Regions from separate parts of the Rhizobium sp. O111 genome, predicted to be linked through region 2. Evidence: riboswitches for the same ligand, from Rfam matches in the RefSeq annotation. Region 2 holds a riboswitch; each other region holds the start of a gene.
What was found. A riboswitch is a leader RNA that binds a small molecule or an ion and turns the genes downstream of it on or off. The one in region 2 is predicted to bind thiamine pyrophosphate.

Region 1 (3,273 bases), on a different contig from region 2:
GGCAGCAGCGATAGGATGCCGAGCACCACGGCCGTCAACGCGATCTGCAGTAGGGACAGGCCCACCGCGCGGCCAGGATCGAAATCGAAGCGCAGCGACTGGTAGATCGCCACCTCGATCGTGGTCGCTGCCGGTCCGCCGCCGAGCATCAGCACCAGCGTGAAGCTGGTGGCGCAAAGCATGAAGATCAGCCCGGCAACGCCAGGGATAACCGAACGCAGCACCGGCCACTCGATGAAGCGGAAGACGGACACCGGCCGCATGCCGAGACCGCTCGCCACCAGCCAGTATTCGCCCGGCACCCGCTCCAGCGCCGCCAGCATCAGTCGGCAGGCAAGCGGCAGGTTGAAGAACACATGCGCGAGCAGAATGCCCGACAGACCATAGATGCTGACGGGTTGATCGATACCCGCCCATGACAGCATCGTGTTGACGACGCCCTGCCGGCCCCAGATGCCGATCAGGCCGAGCGCGCCGATCAGCACCGGCAGCCCCATCGGTACCGCCATCAGCCGGATGATCCAGATGCGGCCGATAAACCGCGGCTGCCGCGCCAGCGCGCGCGCCACCGGGATGGCCAGCACGAGCGACAGCAACGTCGACAGCGTCGCCTGTAAAAGCGTGAAGCGCAAGACGCGCAGGATGTATGGATCAGAAACGATCGAACCGACAGGCATGCCGTCGGTGGAGATCAGCAGGGATAGCGTCGCGACCGTCACGAAGACGATGATGGCGGCGAGGCTGAGCGCCCCGCCGGCCAGCGCGTATCGTCTTTCGGACGGCGCAATAAGCATCAGTTCATGCTCATCAATTCATGCTCATGGCGGCCAGCCATTCGTCGATCCAGGCCTTGCGGTTCTTGGCGACCTCATCCGAGCTCATCAGGAAGGTCTTCGACGGATTGACGAGCTTGCCGAAAGCATCCGGCAGCGGCTCCGAAGTCTTGGACACCGGCATCATCCAGTTGTTGGTCGGGATCGTGTCCTGGAAGCCAGGCGTGACCATGAACTTCAGGAAGTCCTGCGCCAGCGCCTTGTCCGGCGCGTTCTTCAGCAGGCCCGCCACCTCGATCTGGATGTAGTGTCCCTCGGAGAAGGCGGCTGCCTGGTAGCGATCTGTGTTTTCCGAAACCATGTGATAGGCGGGCGACGTCGTATAGGAGAGCACCATCGGCGCCTCGCCCTTGGTGAACAGGCCATAGGCCTCCGACCAGCCGGGCGTCACCGTGAGTACACGCTTCTTGAGCTTGGCCCAGGCTTCCGGCGCCTTGTCGCCATAGACCGACTTCACCCAGAGAAGCAGGCCGAGGCCCGGCGTAGAGGTGCGGGGATCCTCGATCACGATCTTCTGCGCGGGATCGCCGTCTACCAGCTCCTTCAGGCTCGCCGGCGGCGTCTTGATCGTCTGCGTGTCGTAGATCACGGCGAAATGGCCGTAGTCATAAGGCACGAAGACGTCGTCCTTGAAGCCACCGGGGACCTGCAGCGCGCTGGTATCGACGCCGCTCGCATCGAACAGGCCGGTAGCCTTGGCTTCGGTGATCAGATTGGTGTCGAGGCCAAGCACGACATCCGCCTTGGTGCCCGATCCCTCAAGCTTCAAACGCGATAGCAGAGCCACGCCATCCGCGACGCTTACGAAGTTAACCGTGCAGCCGCAGGTCTTCTCGAACGCCGCCTTCACCTTCGGGCCGGGACCCCATTCGGAGGTGAAGCTCTCATAGGTGTAGATGGTGAGCGTCTTGTCGGCGGCGTATGCTGCCGTTGCCGAAAAGCCCGCCAACAGCATGGCGGCGCCGAGCGCATAGGTCTTGAAATGGGTCATGACACCTCTCCTCTAGGTTCAATGAAGGGGAAAAGGGCGGTGCCTGGTGTCACGCGTCTAATCCCTCCGCCGGTGTTAGCCGGATCAGGTTCCGCGGGTTGGCTTTCGCAAGCCTCTCAGCCAAGCATCCTTGAAGATACGAGGCACCCCGTTAGAGCGTCGCAAGGTGTATATCCGTAGCCGGCGTCTGGCAAGAGCGGACGTCGGCCAGGGTTTGTCAGCTAGGTTCGTGGCTATTCGGCGGCGTCGGCAGCCGCTTTCGTGGGCGCAGCGCCACCCGTGCGCGGCAGTTGGACCGGCTTCAACATCAGGGCCGCTACAAGCCCGATCAGAGCGATGCCGCAGGAGGTCATGAACAGCGGCACGAAGGCATTGGCATAGGCCTCGGCAACCGCCTGGCGTGCGGCCTCCGGCAAGGCGGCCAGCATCTTCGGCGTCAGCTGCTCGATATCGGCAACGCCGGGAATGGAGGAGCCGACGCGCGAGAGCTGCGAGCCGATGATCGCGCCGTAGATCGAGATCGCGATAGAGGCCCCGCCCATGCGCGACAGTGTCACCGAACCGGTCGCCGCACCGATATCGCGCACCGGCGCCGCGTTCTGCACGCCGATGATTGGCACCTGTTGTGCCAGGCCGACCCCGACACCCTGCAGTGTCATCACCGCGCCGATGAAGATGATCGGCGTGCCGGCATGAAACTGCGACAACAGCGCGAAGGCCAAGGCATTGCAGCTGAGGCTGGCGATAGCGAACGGCTTGTAGCGCCCCGTCACCGAGATGATCCGTCCGGCCGAGATCGACCCGCACATCAGGCCTCCGGTCAGCAGGATGAAGAGCAGCCCGGCCGCGGACGGAGAAAGCCCTGTCGTGGTCTGCAGGAAGAGCGCGAAGTAGTTCACCATGCCGATAGCGATGCCGCCGCTCATGATCGACATGATCAGCAGCAGGCTGAAGGTCGAATTGCGAAACAGCGACAGCGGAATGATCGGTTCGGCGGCACGGCGCTCGACGAACACCCACGACACCAGGAAGACCACGCCGGCGGTGATGATTGCGAGATTAAGCGGGGCGATCAGCGACCCGAACACCTGCGCGCCATCAGCGGCAAGCACAATACTCGTCGTCGTCAGCGCCAGCAGAATGGCGCCGGCATAATCGATCGTCGGGCGACGGTTCGGCTTGCGATAGGGAAGCATGAAAACCAAGCCGCCAAGCACAACGGCGCCGATCGGGATATTGACGAGGAAGATCGAGCGCCAGCCGAAGAGATCGCTCATCGTGCCGCCGAGCACGGGCCCGATAGCGCCCGACGCCATCAGCACAAGGCTGACATAGCTCTGGTATTTGGCGCGCTCGCGCGGCTCGAAGAGATCGGCCGTCACCGCGAAGATCGACACCATGATCCCGCCACCACCGAGACCCTGCAGCAGGCGCGCGGCGATCAGCGTG
Region 2 (3,273 bases):
CCGTGCCGCAAATTGCCGAGACGACAGCAATCCCGTCGGCGCCGGCTGCAAAAACACCGCTGACATGCGCAAGCTTCAGCCCACCGATGGCAACGGAGGGAACCGGGCAGGCGGCGACGAGACGTGCAAGACCGTCGAATCCGATCGGCTGCTTATGGTCCGGCTTGGTCGGCGTCGCGAAGACCGGCCCGATGCCGGCATAATCGACCAATGCGGGATCGACCGCAGCCGCGAGCGCCTCGGTCTCCACCGACAGGCCGAGGATCATGCCGCGCCCGATGCGCTCGCGCGCGGCGCGCACGACCATATCGTCCTGGCCGACATGCAGTCCATCGGCGCCGATCGCGATGGCCGCCTCGACATCGTCGTTGACGACAAGCAAAGCGCCCGTCCCGGCAAGCGCTTCCTTCAGAGCAAGGCCGGTCTCGATCATGCGCGCGGTGGAGGCATGCTTGTCGCGCAGCTGCACGACCGTCGCGCCACCGGCAACGGCGCGCCTTGCTGTTTCGACCATGCCGATGCCGGCGCAAAGCTCGGGATCGAGGACGAGATAAAGCGAAAGATCGATCCCTTTCATAGCATCCGCACCCGCGCATTGTTGTTGATCGCGGCGCCGTCTGTCGCCGCGAGGACGTCGAGAAACCGCCAGGAGAATGAACCCGGCCCCTCCGCACCGCGCGCCGCGTCTTCACCGGCGACGGCGAACATGGCGAGTGCTGATATTGTCGCCTCAAACGGTGCATCCGGCCTGATCGCGGCGAAGGCGCCGACGAGGCATGTCAGCGAGCAACCGAGCGCCGTCACCTGCGGCATCAGCGATGAGCCGCCCTCGATGCGGCAGGCGCGCGCGCCATCGGTGACAAAGTCGACCTCGCCCGTTACCGCGACCACGGCCTGATGCTTGTTTGCGATATGGCTGGCTGCAGCTTCCGCCTGCTCCACGGGATCACGGCTGTCGACGCCCTGCCCCCGGCTCTCGCCACCGGCGAGCGCGATGATCTCGGAGGCGTTGCCGCGAATGATGGTCGGGCGAAGCGCCAGCAGATCCGCGACGGCTTGCCTGCGAAAGGCAGTCGCATAGTGGGCGACGGGGTCGAGAACCCATGGCCTAGCGCTGGCATTCGCCGATCTGGCGGCGGCGCGCATGCCGTTCATCCAGCTCGGCGAGAGCGTGCCGATGTTAACAGTCAGCGCGCCGGAGATGGCCGCGAACTCGCCGGCTTCTTCCTCGGCATGCACCATGGCTGGCGACGCGCCGGCCGCGAGCAGCACGTTTGCGGCGACGTTCATCGCAACGAAATTGGTGATGCACTGAACGAGCGGCTTTTGCGCACGCATGGCATCAAGCATCGAACCGGGAGATCTGTCGTCTTTCATCATGCCCCTTTCGGGCGGGGCAAGACGCGGGAACCCTGATAGCAATGCCGAAGGGTCCGAGCGACTCCCTCCGCCAGCATTATCTGGTTCAGGTTCAAAGGGTACTTCTCAGTCTGCCGTCGGCAAACGCCCCTGTCTCTCAATGGGTCTGTTCTGTCAGAGAAGCCGACCGCTGTCACGCGCAAAATGACAGGAGCCCAGAGCCCGCAATCGACCGCCGATCAGGCGCCGTTCTCCTTGATCGCTTCCATGGCAACGAAGGTCGATGTGTTGGCGACGAAGGGAAGGCTGGAGATCTTCTCGCCCAGCACGAGGCGATAATTGGCGATGTCGGACGTGCGTATCTTCAGCAGATAATCGAATGCGCCCGCGATCATGTGGCACTCCTCGACTTCCTGCAGCTTGCGAACCGCGACGTTGAACGCGTTCAGCGCGTTCTCCCTGGTGTCGGAGAGTTTCACCTCGGTAAACGCCACATGGTTGCGGCCGAGCTTGTTGACGTCGATGATGGCGCGGAAGCCGAGAATGTAGCCATCCTCGATCAGCCGCTTGAGCCTGACCTGGCAGGGCGTGTTGGACAGGCCCACGCGTTTGGCGAGGTCGGTCACCGACATCCGGCCATCGGCGACGAGCGCCTCAAGTATGCGTTGATCAAATTGGTCGATTTCTCTTATATTTCCCGCGCCAGCCACAATAATTCCCTTCAATATGAATATTGAATAGCGAACTAAAGACTAGAACGCTCAAAATCAAGTGAAATTGACTTTTTGAAATCTGCTAGCTTTCCAACATCAGCGGATCAGGAGCCCAGCATGGCAATCACCACCGACGCGGCAGCAGTCGAAGTCACAGTAGAGCAGGCCAACGGCTCTGCAAATCCCTTTGAAGGATTTGCCACTCCGATCAGCGAACAGAGTGATCTGCGCCGCGCCATCACGGCTGCCTACCGCACGCCGGAGACGATCTGCGTGCCACGCCTGGTTGAGGCAGCCGCCCTTCCCGGTCACGTCAGGAAAGCCGCCGCCGACACCGCCCGCAAGCTGATCGAAGCGCTGCGCGCCAAGCACAAGGGAACCGGCGTCGAGGGACTGGTGCACGAATACTCGCTCTCCAGCCAGGAAGGCATCGCGCTGATGTGTCTGGCCGAGGCGCTGCTGCGCATTCCCGATACGGCAACGCGAGACGCTCTTATCCGCGACAAGATTTCCGAGGGCGATTGGAAGGCACATCTCGGCGGCGGTCGCTCGCTCTTCGTCAATGCCGCGACCTGGGGTCTTGTCGTCACCGGCAAGCTGACATCGACGGTCGCCGACCGCAGCCTTTCGGCTGCTCTGACCCGTCTGATCGCCCGCTGCGGCGAACCGGTGATCCGCCGGGGCGTCGACATGGCGATGCGGATGATGGGCGAGCAGTTCGTCACCGGCGAGACCATCGACGAAGCGTTGCAGCGGGCAAAGCCGCTCGAGCAGCGCGGCTTCCGCTATTCCTATGACATGCTGGGCGAAGCCGCGACGACGGGCGACGACGCGAAGCGCTACTACAAGGATTACGAGACAGCGATCCACGCCATCGGCAAGGCGTCTGATCGGCGCGGCATCTACGAAGGGCCGGGCATCTCGATCAAGCTTTCGGCGCTGCATCCGCGCTACGCGCGCGCGCAGAGCGCCCGCGTCATGGACGAGTTGCTGCCGAAGGTGAAGGCGCTGGCGCTGATCGCCAAGTCCTGCGACATCGGCCTCAACATCGACGCCGAAGAGGCCGACCGCCTCGAATTGTCGCTCGACCTTCTGGAAGCGCTTTGCCTCGATCCCGATCTGGAAGGTTGGAACGGCATGGGCTTCGTTGTCCAGGCCTATGGCAAGCGCTGCCCCTTCGTGCTCGATTTTATCATCGACC
Region 3 (3,273 bases), on a different contig from region 2:
GCGAGAAGGACACGTCATAGGCGCGGCAGATGTCGCAGATTTCCTCGAAATGCTCGTAGAGGAAGCTCTCGCGGTGGTGATGAAGACACCACTTGGCCATGATCGAGCCGCCGCGCGAGACGATGCCGGTGACGCGGTTGACCGTCAGCGGGATGTATTGGAGCCGCACGCCGGCATGGATGGTGAAGTAGTCGACTCCCTGTTCGGCCTGCTCGATCAGCGTGTCGCGATAGACCTCCCAGGTCAGGTTCTCGGCGATGCCCTCGACCTTTTCCAGCGCCTGGTAGAGCGGCACCGTGCCGATGGGGAGCGGCGAGTTGCGGATGATCCATTCGCGGATGTTGTGGATGTTGCGGCCGGTCGAGAGGTCCATGACGGTATCGGCACCCCAGCGCGCCGCCCAGACCATCTTCTCGACCTCTTCGGCCATCGAGGAGGTGACGGCGGAGTTGCCGATATTGGCGTTGATCTTCACCAGGAAGTTTCGGCCGATGATCATCGGCTCGGCTTCGGGGTGGTTGATGTTGGCGGGAATGATGGCGCGTCCGGCGGCCACTTCCTGGCGCACGAATTCAGGCGTGACGTGATCGGGAATATGCGCGCCGAAGCTCTCGCCGTCGCGGATCATCGCGTCCGCCTTCGCCTCACGGCCGAGATTTTCGCGGATGGCGATGAATTCCATCTCCGGCGTGATGATACCGCCACGCGCATAGGCAAGCTGGGTCACGGCCTTGCCGTCGGTGGCGCGCAGTGGCTGGCGCTTACCCGGGAATTCGGGTGTCAGGCGCTCGCCGCTGGCAAAGCCGTTATCCTCGGGCCTTACCCGCCGGCCGTCATAGGCCTCGACGTCGCCACGGGCGAGAACCCAGTCGCGCCGGAGCGCGGGAAGGCCGCGCTCGATGCTGATGTCGGCGCCTTCGACGGTGTAGATGCCGGACGAATCATAGACCGTGACCGGCGGCTCGCCTGAGGTCGGGTGGACGCTGATCTCGCGCATGGGAACGCGGATATCCGGGTGGATCTGGCCCGGGATATGGATCTTGCGGGAGGCCGGCAGCGGGCCGGTGGTGACTGTGGGGGTGATGGTCTTTGCGGCGATATTCATGGTTTGAGGCTCCAAGTTTTCGATTGGAGACCCAGTCCTCAGCCGGAATGATGAAAAGACGCCGGCATGGAATCCACGCGGGAATCCCGGCCTTCGAGCGCTTGCACCGTCCCTACGCCAGTATGAACTGGATCAGGTTCAACGGGTCACTGCGCACGATAGCAGAATCTCAGCCCCTTGACGGGACACCCCTGGTGAATGACGCAAGGTTATTGCTGACTAACGGTCTGCGTCAAGCCGTGTGTCGGATTATTGGTCTGGACAGCCAAGTCCTCCGTAAACTGGTCGTGTACGGCAAGTCCTGCAAATAGCGGCTTGGCCTGCTGGTCAGGCTGCTTGACGCAGGTCGGCTTTTTTCATCTCCTTCAAGTCGTTCATGTTGAGATAGCGGTTTGCCTCGAGCCAGTTTTCGTGGGTCTCTACTGCGAGCGAACGGATGAGGCGTAGGCAACTGTCCTCGTTGGGAAAGATGCGCAGCACGATCGTCCTGCGTTTGATCTCCTCGTTGAAACGCTCGAGCATGTTTGTGGACTTCATGTGTTTGTGGTGCTGGCGAGGCAGCCTGTAGAAGGTGAATGTCTCCTCGATGGTCTCCTCCGCCCAGCTTGCGAGTTTGGGGTATCGCGGTGACCATTTTCTCAGCCAAGCAGCGAGATCGCTCTTGGCCTCTGACAATTCCCGGCGATCATAGATCCAACGCAGTTCCTGGAGGCAATCGTCGTCTGCTTTGCGCGGCAGGTGATCGAGTGCGTTGCGAAGGAAATGAACATAGCAGCGCTGGAACCATGCGTCGGGCAGCACCTCGCGAACGGCGGCGCGCAAGCCGGCATGGTCATCGGCAACGATGTATTCGACACCGTGCAGTCCGCGCTGTTTGAGGCCGAGCAGGAAGTCCTTCCACGACGAGTGGCTCTCTCGGTTGGCAAGCTCGACTGCAAGGATCTGACGACGCCCTTCCCAATCGATTCCGAGCGCGACAAGCACGGCGCACGAGCGAACGACACCTGCCTGGCGGACTTTCTCGTACTTCGCATCGATGATGAGATAGGCGAACGGCTCGTCCAGCCGCCGTTCGGCAAAAGCCGTCAAACTCTCGTCCAGTCGCTTGTTGATCGCGGATATCGTCGAAGCTGAGAAGCTGTGGCCGCATAGCTCTTCAGTGATCGCCTTCACCTTCCGGGTCGAAACGCCCTGAACGTACATCTCCGCCAGCGACGCTACTAGCGCCTGTTCGGAGCGTTGATAGCGCTCAAACAGCTCAGTTGAAAACCGCCCATCGCGGTCCTGCGGCACTCGCAGCTCCAGCTTGCCGACTCGCGTGATCAGCGTTCGATTGTAATGCCCGGAACGATAGCCGATCCGAGCCTCGGCCCGTTCACTCTTTGCGGCACCGAGTGCCTCGGTCATCTCGCCTTCCAGCATCTCTTGCAGCAGATCCTGCATAATCATGCGCAATGCGTCGTGGTTTGCACCCATCAAATCTTTGACGGCGGCTATCGATGGTTTATTCTCACTCCTGGTCATGGTGGGGCTCCTAGGGAGTTGGTGACGTTAGACATCACCAGCCTGCCATGGCCGCTCAAATCCTCAATAGATTTTTGCAGAACCTCCCGCACACTACCCGTAAACTTGCCTGATATCTCCTAGGTTGTTGGTTCGTACCCCATCAATGCGTACAGCTACTACCAGGCTGATATTCAGGCCGCCCAATATGGGACGTAACGCGCGTTACGCTTTCCTTGGCCGGGATCGGCTGGTGCGATGCGGTTGAGCTTAATCGACTCGGTAATAACGGCCGAGACTGCCTGATATTCGTCCATAGTGTTCGGCTTTCAGATTGTCGAATACCGTCGCCACGGCGCTCAGCCACTTCCTGCGGGACGCGCATCGTCGCTTCCTTGGGAATCCGGTTCGTGCCGTGAATCTCCCATTCCCGGTAGACGGCGTCACGTATTCCATGGCCCGCTTCGCGACGGCCAGGCTCCTCCTCGTGAAGCATGAGCGAGGTGCCGGGCAGGAGGCGACCGAACGCTTTTTTCGGGCGTGGCGGGACAGATGCGCTTTGCCTTCTCCAGTTTCGAGATCTGGCAGTTCGAAAGCGGAATCTGCTCACTTGTACGCTCCGCGTCGATCCTCGAGGAGCGGTATCCAGAGCGCCGGTCCGTACT

Region 1: it holds a riboswitch for thiamine pyrophosphate, as region 2 does, so the genes downstream of both, thiB (thiamine ABC transporter substrate binding subunit) here and thiM (hydroxyethylthiazole kinase) in region 2, are expected to answer to the same signal.
Region 3: it holds a riboswitch for thiamine pyrophosphate, as region 2 does, so the genes downstream of both, thiC (phosphomethylpyrimidine synthase ThiC) here and thiM (hydroxyethylthiazole kinase) in region 2, are expected to answer to the same signal.

What each region holds. Positions count from the first base shown of each region.
Region 1 is NZ_JBSHXL010000001.1:3,391,974-3,395,246, forward strand. It holds gene thiP (thiamine/thiamine pyrophosphate ABC transporter permease ThiP) at 1-794, opposite strand, end outside; gene thiB (thiamine ABC transporter substrate binding subunit) at 808-1,788, opposite strand; TPP riboswitch at 1,869-1,985, opposite strand; gene ACVTFQ_RS16975 (MDR family MFS transporter) at 2,058-3,273, opposite strand, start outside.
Region 2 is NZ_JBSHXL010000002.1:1,271,103-1,274,375, forward strand. It holds gene thiE (thiamine phosphate synthase) at 1-577, opposite strand, end outside; gene thiM (hydroxyethylthiazole kinase) at 574-1,377, opposite strand; TPP riboswitch at 1,426-1,521, opposite strand; gene ACVTFQ_RS25440 (Lrp/AsnC family transcriptional regulator) at 1,599-2,069, opposite strand; gene putA (trifunctional transcriptional regulator/proline dehydrogenase/L-glutamate gamma-semialdehyde dehydrogenase) at 2,190-3,273, shown strand, end outside.
Region 3 is NZ_JBSHXL010000003.1:1,064,219-1,067,491, forward strand. It holds gene thiC (phosphomethylpyrimidine synthase ThiC) at 1-1,105, opposite strand, end outside; TPP riboswitch at 1,197-1,308, opposite strand; gene ACVTFQ_RS31055 (IS256 family transposase) at 1,433-2,629, opposite strand; gene ACVTFQ_RS31060 (DUF1330 domain-containing protein) at 3,161-3,273, shown strand, end outside.